2 regions of the Paenibacillus sp. Z3-2 genome follow, and region 2 is predicted to be linked to the other one. Evidence: riboswitches for the same ligand, from Rfam matches in the RefSeq annotation. Region 2 holds a riboswitch; the other holds the start of a gene.
What was found. A riboswitch is a leader RNA that binds a small molecule or an ion and turns the genes downstream of it on or off. The one in region 2 is predicted to bind ZMP and ZTP.
Positions count from the first base shown of each region.

Region 1: it holds a riboswitch for ZMP and ZTP, as region 2 does, so the genes downstream of both, M1D71_RS26795 (TIGR01440 family protein) here and M1D71_RS15595 (DJ-1/PfpI family protein) in region 2, are expected to answer to the same signal.

Region 1 is NZ_CP096397.1:5,987,420-5,993,898, reverse strand. Features, by position in the region: gene M1D71_RS26805 (manganese efflux pump MntP) at 147-707, shown strand; gene M1D71_RS26800 (low molecular weight protein arginine phosphatase) at 766-1,338, shown strand; ZMP/ZTP riboswitch at 1,435-1,516, shown strand; gene M1D71_RS26795 (TIGR01440 family protein) at 1,658-2,251, shown strand; gene M1D71_RS26790 (serine hydroxymethyltransferase) at 2,511-3,758, shown strand; gene upp (uracil phosphoribosyltransferase) at 4,184-4,813, shown strand; gene wecB (non-hydrolyzing UDP-N-acetylglucosamine 2-epimerase) at 4,870-6,027, shown strand; gene M1D71_RS26775 (AtpZ/AtpI family protein) at 6,214-6,468, shown strand; gene M1D71_RS26770 (ATP synthase subunit I) at 6,461-6,479, shown strand, end outside.
Region 2 is NZ_CP096397.1:3,488,694-3,495,172, forward strand. Features, by position in the region: gene M1D71_RS15580 (HD domain-containing protein) at 1-433, shown strand, start outside; gene M1D71_RS15585 (LysR family transcriptional regulator) at 617-1,510, shown strand; gene M1D71_RS15590 (hypothetical protein) at 2,347-2,964, shown strand; ZMP/ZTP riboswitch at 4,303-4,384, shown strand; gene M1D71_RS15595 (DJ-1/PfpI family protein) at 4,445-4,846, shown strand; gene M1D71_RS15600 (hypothetical protein) at 5,050-5,337, shown strand; gene M1D71_RS15605 (hypothetical protein) at 5,358-5,522, shown strand; gene M1D71_RS15610 (TetR/AcrR family transcriptional regulator) at 5,862-6,434, shown strand.

The sequences.
Region 1 (6,479 bases), 2.5 Mb from region 2:
AACTTTTTTTCAAAACAATATCAAGATATCTATAAAGCCCGCATCGAATTCCATAGCTCCGTCACCGTTTACCTTTCATCGGTCATGTTTTGGTCCTTGTCCGCATATCGTGTACAAGAACCTTTACGTGACTTGGGGGTATGGGGATGTGGGATGTGTCTGCCCATGTAGGGCAGTTGGTAACCATTTTGATCATGGCTGTTGCGCTGGGCCTTGATGCGTTCTCGCTCGGAATCGGAATTGGCATGAAGGGCATTCGACTGAGGGATGTATTGCGGATCAGTACAGTAACAGCGCTGTTTCATATCATCATGCCGCTCATCGGTATGTATATGGGCAAATACGTCAGCTCGCTGCTCGGTGACATTACCACTTATGCGGCGGGGGGATTGCTTGTTCTACTGGGTGGTCATATGATTCTGAATGCATTCCGCGAAGGTGATACCAAGCTGGTGAACCACCGTTCCCTGCTCGGCGTTGTTTTGTTTTCACTCAGTGTAAGTGTGGATTCATTTTCCGTTGGCGTTTCACTAGGAATGTTTAGTAGTAATCTGATTTTGACGGTCCTTGCCTTTGGTGTGTGTGGCGGGGTGATGTCGGTTATGGGGCTGCTATTAGGCCGCCGGGTGAGTCAGAATCTCGGTGATTACGGCGAGGCTATTGGTGGGGCAATCTTGCTTGCGTTCGGACTTTTGTTTATATTCTAGAATAAAACGTGAGCAATCATATCGTTCGCATCATATGTAAAATGGGGAGGCTAACACAATGAAACATATTTTATTCGTATGTACAGGGAATACGTGCCGCAGCCCCATGGCAGAGGGGCTTTTGCGTAAATTGGCATCGGAGCGCGGCATTCAGGTAGAGGTTCGTTCCGCAGGTGTGGCAGCAACATCGGGTATGCCGATCTCCCGTCATGCGGAAGCGGTGTTGAGAGATCATAACGTGGAAGGACCACCTCATTCCACACAACTTAGCTCCAATCTGGTAGGTTGGGCTGACTTGGTTCTTACGTTAACACGGAGTCACAAGCAGCATGTCATGCAGGTTTTTCCCGACTCCGTCCACAAAACCTATACATTGAAAGAGTATGTGGAGGATGATGAACAGGTATTAAATGATCTTCAGGAGTTGGACAGCCTGTTTGCGACGCTTGAGATGAAACGTGCCCTTGGGCAAGAGATCCTGGCATCGGAGCGTGAGCGAGCCATTGAGATCAGACAACGAATTCCAAGTTTCGACATCTCCGATCCGTTTGGGGGAAGTCGTGATGATTACAATATAGCTGCGGCCGAGATACGGACTGCATTGGACCGGCTTTTGGATAAGCTGGGATAATTCTGATCCTGCGGGGCAGGTTATAGAAACAGGACATGTGATGTAAATTAACCGTTGATTTTAGCCGCGGGTTGTTTTATGATGAAGGGGAAAACAGGGATCCGGTGTAACTGGCGACGAAGTGGGCATAACCACGATGGAGCACCGGAACAAACGGCCGGTCGCCTGGGCAAAAGAGCAATTCTGCGTTACCCGCAGACTGCTCTTTTTTTCGTCTTTCATCTGATTATTCGCTATAATAGTACCTGAGATGCCGTGCAAGAATACGAAGGACAGCCAAGAGAAAGCGGGCATGATTTTATCGGGAGGCGATGATAGGATGACTATAGAGTTAGATTCGGAACAACCCGGATTGCAAGAACAGACCGCATCCATTCTGCATGAACTGGCGCTAGCCGGACAGCTTGGACCTGGACAGATCGTTGTGATCGGTACAAGCACAAGTGAAGTCGCAGGCGAGCGAATTGGTACGAGTGGTGCCATTGAAGTGGCGCAGCAGCTTCTTGCGGGTATACGCGAGGTGCAGGAGGAGTTCGGTTTTGACACGGTATTCCAATGTTGCGAGCATCTGAACCGTGCGCTGGTAATGGAACGTTCTGTGCTAACTCGTCTTGGATTGACTGAGGTTGGTGCAGTACCCGTGCCCAAGGCCGGAGGTTCCATGGCATCCGCAGCATATCGTTCACTGACCGATCCATGTCTGGCTGAACATGTGGAGGCCCATGCGGGTCTGGACATTGGGGAGACGATGATTGGCATGCATCTCCGGCATGTAGCCGTACCTTATCGTACAGCGCTCCGCTATGTTGGAGATGCCCGTGTGACCACAGCGTTGACACGTCCGAAGTTGATTGGCGGCGAACGTGCGGTGTATCGTATGGAAGAACAACCAGATTCGACATTTTGTGACTAACATATAAAGCGAGACTAATTAGGTTACACTCCTGACTTTGATTGCATCACCATCTTCCGATCGCTGTTATCCCCAGATTTTTTAATTCCCTATTTAAAGGGGAAATCCGGTGATAGCCTATGCTTCCGGAGTAGCTTTCTAAAGAAAGCTTTTAGGCGACCACTTCGTTTCTTCAGATTGGTGTTGCACTCGCCGTTTTTCGTGTAACCACTGTAGTTTCGCTTTATAACTTTACTTATAAACTGGGAGGAATTTAATCATGGAACAATTGCGCAAGAATGACCCGGCAGTACTGGAAGCGATGAATCTTGAACTGAAACGTCAACAGAACAACATTGAACTGATTGCATCCGAGAACATCGTAAGTGAAGCAGTAATTGAAGCTTTGGGATCTGTTCTGACCAACAAATACGCTGAAGGATATCCAGGCAAACGTTACTATGGCGGTTGTGAGCATGTGGACATCGTTGAAGACATCGCGCGTGATCGTGCAAAAGAATTGTTCGGAGCAGAACACGTGAATGTTCAGCCTCACTCCGGCGCACAAGCGAACATGGCAGTATATCTTGCAGCGTTGAAACCTGGTGATACTGTACTTGGTATGAACCTTGCCCATGGTGGACACCTCACACACGGTAGCCCGGTTAATGCATCCGGTTTGCTGTACAACTTCGTAGCGTACGGCGTACAGGAAGATACATTCCTGATTGATTATGATGAAGTGCGCAAAGCGGCTTTCAAACACCGCCCTCGTCTAATCGTTGCAGGTGCAAGTGCATATCCGCGTACCATTGATTTTGAAAAGCTGGCTTCCATCGCCAATGATGTAGGTGCTTTATTCATGGTGGATATGGCTCACATCGCAGGACTGGTTGCTGCGGGTTTGCATCCAAACCCGGTTCCACATGCGCATTTCGTTACAACAACAACACACAAAACGCTGCGTGGACCTCGTGGAGGTATGATTCTGTGCCGCAAAGCATGGGCAGCAGCGATTGATAAAGCCGTATTCCCGGGTTCCCAAGGTGGACCGTTGATGCATGTGATTGCTTCCAAAGCCGTAGCATTTGGTGAAGCACTGCAACCTTCGTTCAAAACGTATGCACAGAATGTTGTGAAAAACGCACAGGTTCTGGCTGAAACACTGATCGCTGAAGGATTGAACATCGTATCCGGTGGTACAGATAACCACTTGATGCTGATCGACACACGCAGTGTGAACATCACAGGTAAGGAAGCTGAGCATGTGCTGGATTCCATCGGTATTACCGTGAACAAAAATGCAATCCCATTCGACCCTACTAGCCCGTTTGTAACGAGCGGTATTCGAATTGGTACACCTGCTGCAACTTCCCGTGGCATGAACGAAGAAGCGATGGTAGCGATCGGTAAGATCATTGCCAAAACACTGAAAAATCCAAAAGATACAGCGAAGCTGGATGAAGCTCGTGCAGAAGTGACTGCACTGACAGACCAATTCCCGCTTTACACCGACCTTAAATACTAAAAAACGTTGCTCATGCTGCTTTCTTTTGAGTTTTTATAAATTGGAATACAAAAGACGAAGCTGACAGAATGCAACCGCAGAAGCGAAGCGCTCGCCTTTATCCCCTGATTTTCTCCTTTTATAGGAGAATTAAAAAAATCAGGGGATAACAGCGATCGAAGGTGCAATCTGTTTGCGGAGCATCACTTGTATTCATATTTTCCCACTCAATGACATAACAGCATGAGCAAAACAGGACCGGATGGATCATTTTCCGGTCCTGTTTTTTTATAGGATTCGGTATTCTGTAATGATTGGGTGCCCTTTGATGGTGTAATTCGTTGTTGGTGATGATATAATATACAGGATTTATCGAGCCCATGAATGGTGGCTAGGTATATTTGGAAATGCTGAACATGAAGAACTTACCGGAGGGACAAAATTAGATGGGAAAATTAGTAATATGTGATCACCCTTTGATTCAACACAAACTGACGTTTATACGCGACATGCGTACGAATACGAAAGATTTTCGTGAATTGGTGGATGAAGTAGCAACGTTGATGGCTTATGAGATTACAAGAGATGTTGAACTGGAAACGATTGATGTACAGACACCTGTAGCAGCAACACAAGGTAAAGTCATCTCTGGACGTATGCTCGGACTGGTGCCGATTCTGCGTGCAGGACTCGGAATGCTGGATGGCGTTGTGAAATTGTTGCCAGCGGCAAAAGTTGGACATGTTGGTCTGTTCCGTGACCCGGAAACACTGCAACCGGTAGAATACTACACCAAACTGCCTACAGACGTGACAGAGCGTCAATTGATTGTGATTGATCCGATGCTCGCAACTGGCGGTTCGGCAATTGCAGCCATTGACGTGCTCAAAAAACGCGGCTGTACCCAAATCAAGATGATGAACCTGGTAGCAGCACCGGAAGGCGTAAAAGCTGTACAGGATGCACATCCCGATGTGGATATCTATGTAGCAGCACTGGACGACCGTCTGGATGATCATGGTTATATCGTTCCAGGACTTGGAGATGCAGGAGACCGTCTATACGGCACTAAATAAGCATATTTTCATGCTTGTAAGAGGTTCGGAACTTATAGAAAAGGGGCTTTGCTCGAATGTCCAACAAAATTAAAGTCATGACGATCTTCGGGGTGCGTCCGGAAGCCATCAAGATGGCTCCACTTATTTTGGAATTGCAAAAACATCCCGAGTCTATTGAATCCATTGTTTGCGTAACTGCGCAGCATCGCCAAATGTTGGATCAGGTACTTGAAGTTTTCGACATTCATCCCGATTATGATCTGGATGTAATGAAAGACCGCCAGACATTGAACGAAATTACGATTCGTGTACTTGGTGGTCTGGAACCGGTATTAGCTGAAGCTAAGCCGGATATTGTACTGGTTCACGGGGATACATTGACTACCTTTGTAGCGAGCTACGCAGCATTCCTGCAACAGATTCAGGTAGGGCATGTGGAAGCGGGACTGCGCACGTGGAACAAGCTGTCTCCATATCCGGAAGAGATGAACCGTCAGCTGACGGGAGTACTGGCTGATCTACACTTTGCGCCTACGGATTGGTCTTCTTCCAATCTTGCCAAAGAAAATAAATCAGAGTCTAGTACGTACGTCACAGGCAACACGGTAACAGATGTGTTTCAATATACAGTACGGGAGGACTACACACACCCGGTACTTGATTGGGCCCAAGGCAAACGCCTTGTGCTGATGACAGCTCATCGCCGTGAATCTCAAGGTGAGCCTCACCGCAACATTTTCCAGGCCGTCAAACGGATTGCCGACGAATTCGAAGATATTGCCATCGTGTACCCGGTGCATCCAAGTCCTGCTGTGAAGGAGCCGGCTCACGCGATTTTGGGGAATCATCCCCGTATTCAATTAATTGATCCACTAGACGTGGTGGATTTGCATAACTTTTACCCGCATACTCACTTGATTTTGACCGATTCAGGCGGTTTGCAGGAAGAAGCGCCTTCGTTTGGTGTGCCTGTGCTCGTATTGCGTGATACAACAGAACGCCCGGAAGGTATTGAAGCTGGAACGCTGGAATTGGTAGGTACCGAAGAGGAACGTGTATATGAACGGACCAAAGCTCTGCTTACAGACGAAACACTGTATGCAAGCATGAGTCAGGCTGCCAATCCTTACGGTGATGGACATGCTTCGGAAAGAATTGTCAATGCGATTTTGCACCATTTTGGTGTAAATAGTGAGCGTCCGGAATCATTTCACAGAAAATTCAAAAAATAATACTTTTTTTCTGACGGATTTATAAAGGGCATAGCATACAGTTAAACTGTACGGTTTACGCGGGTTTATGGGCTTTGAGGGTCTATATTCCCGTCGTTTTACCCTTTAAAACGCTAAAATCATTCAATTGACAAAGGCTCTCATCATTCAGTAAAATTAACTGGGATTGCAAGGGTGGCGTGGAAAATGGCCGATTCGAACAAACCAAATTCATCCCGTAACCATGACGATAACGTGTGGAAAGCAATGGGACTCGTGACAGCATTTGGGATCGAGATTGCCATTCTCGCTGTTGCCGGATATTACGCTGGCTCCTGGTTGGACAAGACCATCGGAGGTAACGGAATATGGATCGCCGTAAGCGTTCTCTTTTTTCTTGCGGCAGGCGGTGTAAGCATCTACTTTATCGCGAAAAAAGTCATGGGGGAAAGTGATGAGTGAACTAACCAGAT
Region 2 (6,479 bases):
TACCAAGTACTTCAGCAGTCCTGATAAACGTTTTGAGGTGGACGGAGCTAACGCAGCACGTAGTTTTTTACGAAGTTATGGAGTACCTGAAGAATCTGCACGGCTCGTATGGGATGCCATCGCATTGCATACCACCATTGGAGTAGCCCAGTATAAAGAACCGGAAGTCGCCTTGATTTACTCTGGCGTTGGCTATGACGTGATGGGAGAAAATTTTGATGCATTTACTGAAGAGATGCGAAACGAGGTAACATCGGCTTATCCGCGTGATGGATTCAAGAACAAAATTTTACCCGCATTTCTTGAAGGGTTTGCTCATAAACCGGAAACGACCTTTGGTAATATTAAGGCAGATGTATGCGCCCGGTTACTCCCGGGGTTCAAACGCACCGATTTTTGCGATTGTGTACTTCATTCGCCATGGCACGAATAAAATTTTTTAGTAAAACGAATTTTTAAAAGCTACTCACAAAACAATCCCCATCGGACGGCGGTCGGGGATTGTTTTGTTTATCTAAAATTATCTATAATTAACTATAATATAAGCTGACTATGAGTTTAAATCATACATTAAAACGTATGAATCAATAAATAATTCAGAACATGGAGGTACATAGTGGAAATCCGGCAATTGGAATATTTCATGGCAGTTTGTCACGAGCTGCATTTTACAAGAGCATCTGAGAAGTTGGGTGTTACGCAGCCTACACTTAGCCACCAGGTAAAAGCACTTGAGGACGAATTGGGTTTACCTTTATTCGATCGGATAGGCAAGAAGACGGCAATTACTGAGGCAGGATTTATTTTGCTGAAACATTGCAATACCTTATTTCACAGCCTTGAAAGTGTGCGGGAAGAAATTAGGGAGTTGCAAGAGATCAAAAGAGGGAGTCTTACCATGGGGGTTTTGCCGGGCGAATTAAATTCGCTTGTTTGCCGGCTGCTGCCAGATTTTCATGATGCTTATTCAGAAGTTCAGGTTAGAATCATTACCGCGGACAATGTTGCGGAACGCTTGCTTCATAACGAGATAGACATGGCCCTTACTATTACTCCGGTTCATGATGAACGAATCGTTTCCCAACCGCTTTACAACGATAAGCTTTATTTAACGGTCAATGTTGACCATCCCCTAGCGGGGAAATCCGAAGTGAGCCTGAAGGATCTTAAGGACCTATCTCTAGTTTTGTTCCCTGAGAATTATCAGTGTCGGCAGCAAATTGATGCAATCTGCCGTCTCAGGAATATTCATTTACGACCTGCCATCGAAACCGATTCTATTGAATCAATTATTAACCTTATTGAAGCAGGAGTCGGGGGATCTATCCTTTCGGAAACCTTGATTAAGCAGTGGAAGAGGCCTGGAATAAGAACATTAAGTATTGCCGAAGCTCCATTTATTCGGCAAGTTGGTCTAATTTATCACAAGGAGAAATTTAGGGGACAAACAGCTCTGAAATTTACCGAGCTTCTCCAGGAACAAATAGGTCAACTTGGACTATCTAATTAAAACTGTCAAGAGATTTGATTTAGCGCAATAAGACGGCGTGCTGAGAAAATCGTAAGCCTTCTTAAAAAATGGTAAACAGTATTGTCACATTTTAAGTATCCAAAGGAAAGCATTGAGTGTTTACGTTGAAAAGATTGGGAACATTATGGAATAATGCGGACGCGTAGAACCCTCATTGTTGACTAATCGCTGTTATGTACTTTGTCTGTAATGAACAGCCTTTTGAATTACTAATAAAGATACTGTCAAGAATCAAAATAATCATCATCCAGATAGAGATATCGATCGCGTTAGAAGGCGTTATAAGAAGCTCTCCAAACGCGAGCTCGTCGATCATTTAATTAACTCTGAACAATATTTAGCGTTCAACATCATCTTTGGCTAAAGAAGAATTTGAAAATTTCAATATAGCTAGAATTTTACAGGGAAAATAAAAGATTTACGCTTATACAACAAATCGGTTCGTAATGGTTCTTAACGATTTATTATTAGCTCATTAAACTAACGTGAAACGATAGAGTTAAAAAACAAAGAAAGCAGCTGATCAATATGATTGGCTGCTTTTGTTCAACTAACTGGCAACATAAAAATGCGGACGGACGGTGTCGAGGGACAAGAACATAGTCCGATTACCGATTAGATGGACATCTAAACGTTGATCACATGCACTTAAAGCTTCAATAAGGTGCCATAATACATGAAAATATTCACATTTTTATGTGACAATTGACAAGATGAGGGTTAAACACGGCTGCTAGGTTTTAAAAAGGCGAAATATCAAGTTATTCGGATTAAGTTTGGCTGCATCTTTACTGTTTACAGTGAGTAGTACGTCATTGTATGCGACACCTGCTGTACAACAAGAAGGATTATTTTTCGCTACTGCAGAAGAAGTCAACCAAACAATAGCAAGGTCGATTATTTTAATCGAGAAACCTAGCTCTGATTTACCTAACCTTTATGACTACAGTTCTTTCGCCTATGATGTAAAAGAAGTTGAAAGCAACCCAGAGTTGAGAGCGTTTTTACAGAAGGCACTGCAAAGTGGAAAAAAAGTTTACTTATATGGAGGACTCACTCCTGGGAAATATGAAGAGCTTTTAAATCAACCCCTAGAGTTTACAGTCACGAATACTGAAGAAGGGGAAGTGCGATCGCTCTTTATCAATGATGTTGATCAACAAAATGAAGGTAAGCTAAAAGAGACAACCGAACAGGAGATTATAGGTTATACCCTGGAGGACAAGAATTATAAAATGCTGATGCTTAACTACAAAAACATGGATGAGAACGGAAACGAGATACCTACGGATGCATCTATTATATTGAACCAAATAACTAATCACGAAGAAAGAGCAAATCAGATTACTCCTATGTCAACTATCGTAAAAAGTAACACAGCTGATATTAGGACTGTAGGTGGCCTCTATGGAGTAGATAGTACGGAAAAATGACTACTCAATGGCTGCTATACAAAGAAAAGAATGAATCAGATACAAAATTTGATTATTTTGCAATCAAAGATATTATACGGATCAAAAAACTAAGTGGCGCTACCGATGCCAAGAAGTTAACTGTCACACACGACGTCATGTACTTAAAAGATGATTTCTACGATGCTGCCCTGGTGACCAGGGCAGTGGCCCATATGAAGTTATATTTACGTACCCATGGGCACTAGAGTGGAGCTTTAGCTATGATGGTAATCCAAACATCGATCTCACAGAAAATACAAGCACAGATACGGCAATATGGGTAATTACACCAGAATTCTTACAGAATCTTCAGTCAACAGATAACTTTCAACTCGGCACTAGTTGGAAGGCAGCTTCTGCATATCCTTATAAAGGGTTACAAGTGACTCATGTCACAGAATGGCACAGTGCCGTTCAACACATGTTTGATTTAGATAATACATTTAACGTAGGGTATAATTGGTAATGACTAATTTCCAAAAAATTATGTCTGTTCTACTGGTGCTGATTACTGTCTTACTGAGTCTGATCTATTTTGAAATGAGGCATAACAACAAAGTACAAGACGGTATTCATAATTATTTGTACAATGCAGATCATTCTTTTTGATCTCGCAAAATTTAGAGACCTCCTTCACTGGAGGTCTTTTCTTTTAACCAACAAACAATTCACATGTTCGAAGAATTTATACAACACCTTAGAGATGATACAAGCCTAGACTTAATATCGTATAGCTGCTAGATGTGGAAAAGATCGCTCCGGAAGTGGTGGAAGCTGTAACTAAGGATGTTTTGGTAGCAATTTAGATTTACTGAGAAAGATGGCGGTGTGGTTACATTGCCTGAAGCGTATTTGAAAGTTACTTGGCGGATCGTGTCGCGGGACAAGAACATTGTGTCATTTCCGATTAAGAAGTTATATGAATAGTTTCAGGATGGGGTTCATGTGACGGATATAAAAGTAGGTTTATATAAGTGTTCACTTAAATAATGATTTTTTGTATCTGTAACCAGTTATTTTTTGATCTAAGGAAGAACACCGTTGGATGTTAAAAAGGTTAAGAACATGATACCCGTGTCGTTTAGAATTTCATTAGGCTAACGGGCAGGTTAGTTTAATAAAATGGAGGAAAATAAATATGATTTTCTTAATTGCAGAATGTTTGAATTGCCGTAAGAAGTGAAAGCAGATTGTCTTGAAATAAATGTTCTAAGATAGGAATTAAGCTCGATATCAAAAACAGAGAAAAGTGAAAGTATGTATAAATTTCATATATTTACAAATGAAAAAGATGTCATGTATACTTACTGTTAAATAACTGGTATGTGTGACTGGCGTAAACGTGGAGTGAACCACGAGGAAGCACATATTTTATATGCCGTACGCCTGGGCAAAGTGTTTGATCTTTTGATCAAACACTTTATTTATTATTCAGGGAATGAAAGGAATGGTGGCGGCAATGAAAATGGCGTTTGTGTTATTCGATGGAATGACAAGCATGGACTTAGCTGGATTCTATGAAGCAGTGACATGGCTAGCGATTCTGAAAGCGAAGGAAAACGTATCATGGACATTCTGTGCAAACAAGAATGAAATAACAGATGATCGGGGGCTGAGAATGAAATCCAACGAAGTGTTACCTGATCTAGGTGATTTTGATCTAGTGTTTTTTCCCGGTGGATTATCAACTAGAACGCTTCGATTTGATGAGGATTTCATGGGCTGGGTCCGAACGGCAGAGAACGTACCGTATAAGATTTCTATTTGTACAGGGACTTTGCTACTGGGCGCAGCAGGTTTCCTGAATGGAAAAAAGACTCATCAGCTTATGATTTACTGGCTCCTTATTGTGCAGAAGTAATTTCAGCGCGTGTAGTGCGTGATGGTAATACGGTAACCGGTGCGGGGGTTACGGCTTCCATTGACGTGGGACTTTACTTGGTTGAAATGTTGACGAGTACGGAGATTGTTCTTCAAGTTCAGCAGAAACTGGAGTATCCATATTATGAAGCTGGTAATATAAAAGATGTCTACATGCATACTTTGCGGTAGGAGGACAAGAAGATGACTATTCGCCTTTTTCAAGCGCAGGATCAGCCAGCAGTGCTGAAAATGATGAAGGATCATGATTTTCAGTTCCCGTCGTTTATTCGGGAGCAGTATCCTGAGCGCTGGGGTTCATATTTAAACATGTCGGATGAGCGTAATAATGCTTATTATGTCATGGTTGACGAAGCGGATGCTATCATAGGTCATGCTGGCTACATTCTTCAGCCTACAGTTAACCGGTATGAAATCGTTGGCGTTGTTCGTGCAAATCTCACCTTCGACAAGGAGTTGCACGTACACTAATTTCAAAGATTTGTACAAAAATAACTGAATACGGATGTAGTGATGTCATGCTGTATACGCTTGATCATGAAAAAAATCAAGCAGCGCTCGTATTCTATGAACGAATGAAGTTTCAAAGGGAACGTGTCGATATGAACTATTATACCTCTGGGTTTCATAGACTTGCACTTGTTAAATCTTTATAGGAGAGTACAAGGAACTCATTGATTAATTCAACGGCTAATGCATGAGACTTATAAAGAAACTCAATGCACGCTAAGGCTGAACTTGAACTAATAAAGTTGATTTAACCAGTCTTCGTAGGCAAAGTTGAAAAAACCATTCAACTAACGGGCAGGTTAGTTGAGGATTAATCACAGTGAACCGTATCACAAGTGATGGTACACAGGATAAGGAAAGAAATTGTGTTAGATAGAACATATATAGATAGGCTTATGTGAAGCAATCCAACCGTGCATTTATTGACTTTATTCTATAAGATTAGTATAATTTTGTTGGTCAACCAACCAAAAAGGTGGGATTATATGAGCACACAGGATAAAAGGAAACGATTAATCGCGGCGGCTTACAAAGTATTTGTAAAAAAAGGATATGTTAACTCTTCGATAAAAGATATCGCAAACGAAGCCGATATGACATCGGGACTTGTTCATTATTATTTTAAAAATAAAGAAGAACTGTTGCTTTCCGTACAAGATGAAGTCCAAAAGCTTTACCAAAGGCAATATGACAGACAGCCGGAAGACTCTGTAAGCCACGAGGGACTTTTGCTTGAAATCAAATCCAGAGTAGAGAAAAATCCCGACTGGTATCGTTGGAGATATGAAATTTATTCTTTGGGGATAAAAAACGAAAGTGGGCATCTTGAACAGCAAGTAGCATCTATTCTCAAGAATGGGAGAGATAGTCTTTCCACACCGTTGCAGCACTTATTAGGCGATTCCCATAATGCTTCTGCGCTTGCCAGTATACTATTGGCTTGCTTCGACGGGCTAGCGCTTCAGAAAATTGTCGACGATGAATTTGATATTGACCACTCGTATAGATTTTTGATCGAGCTCCTTGAGCTTTATTTAAGCAAGTCTCATTCTGAATAAATGTTTATATGTTTACTTGAATATACAACTAAACTAACACGCAAG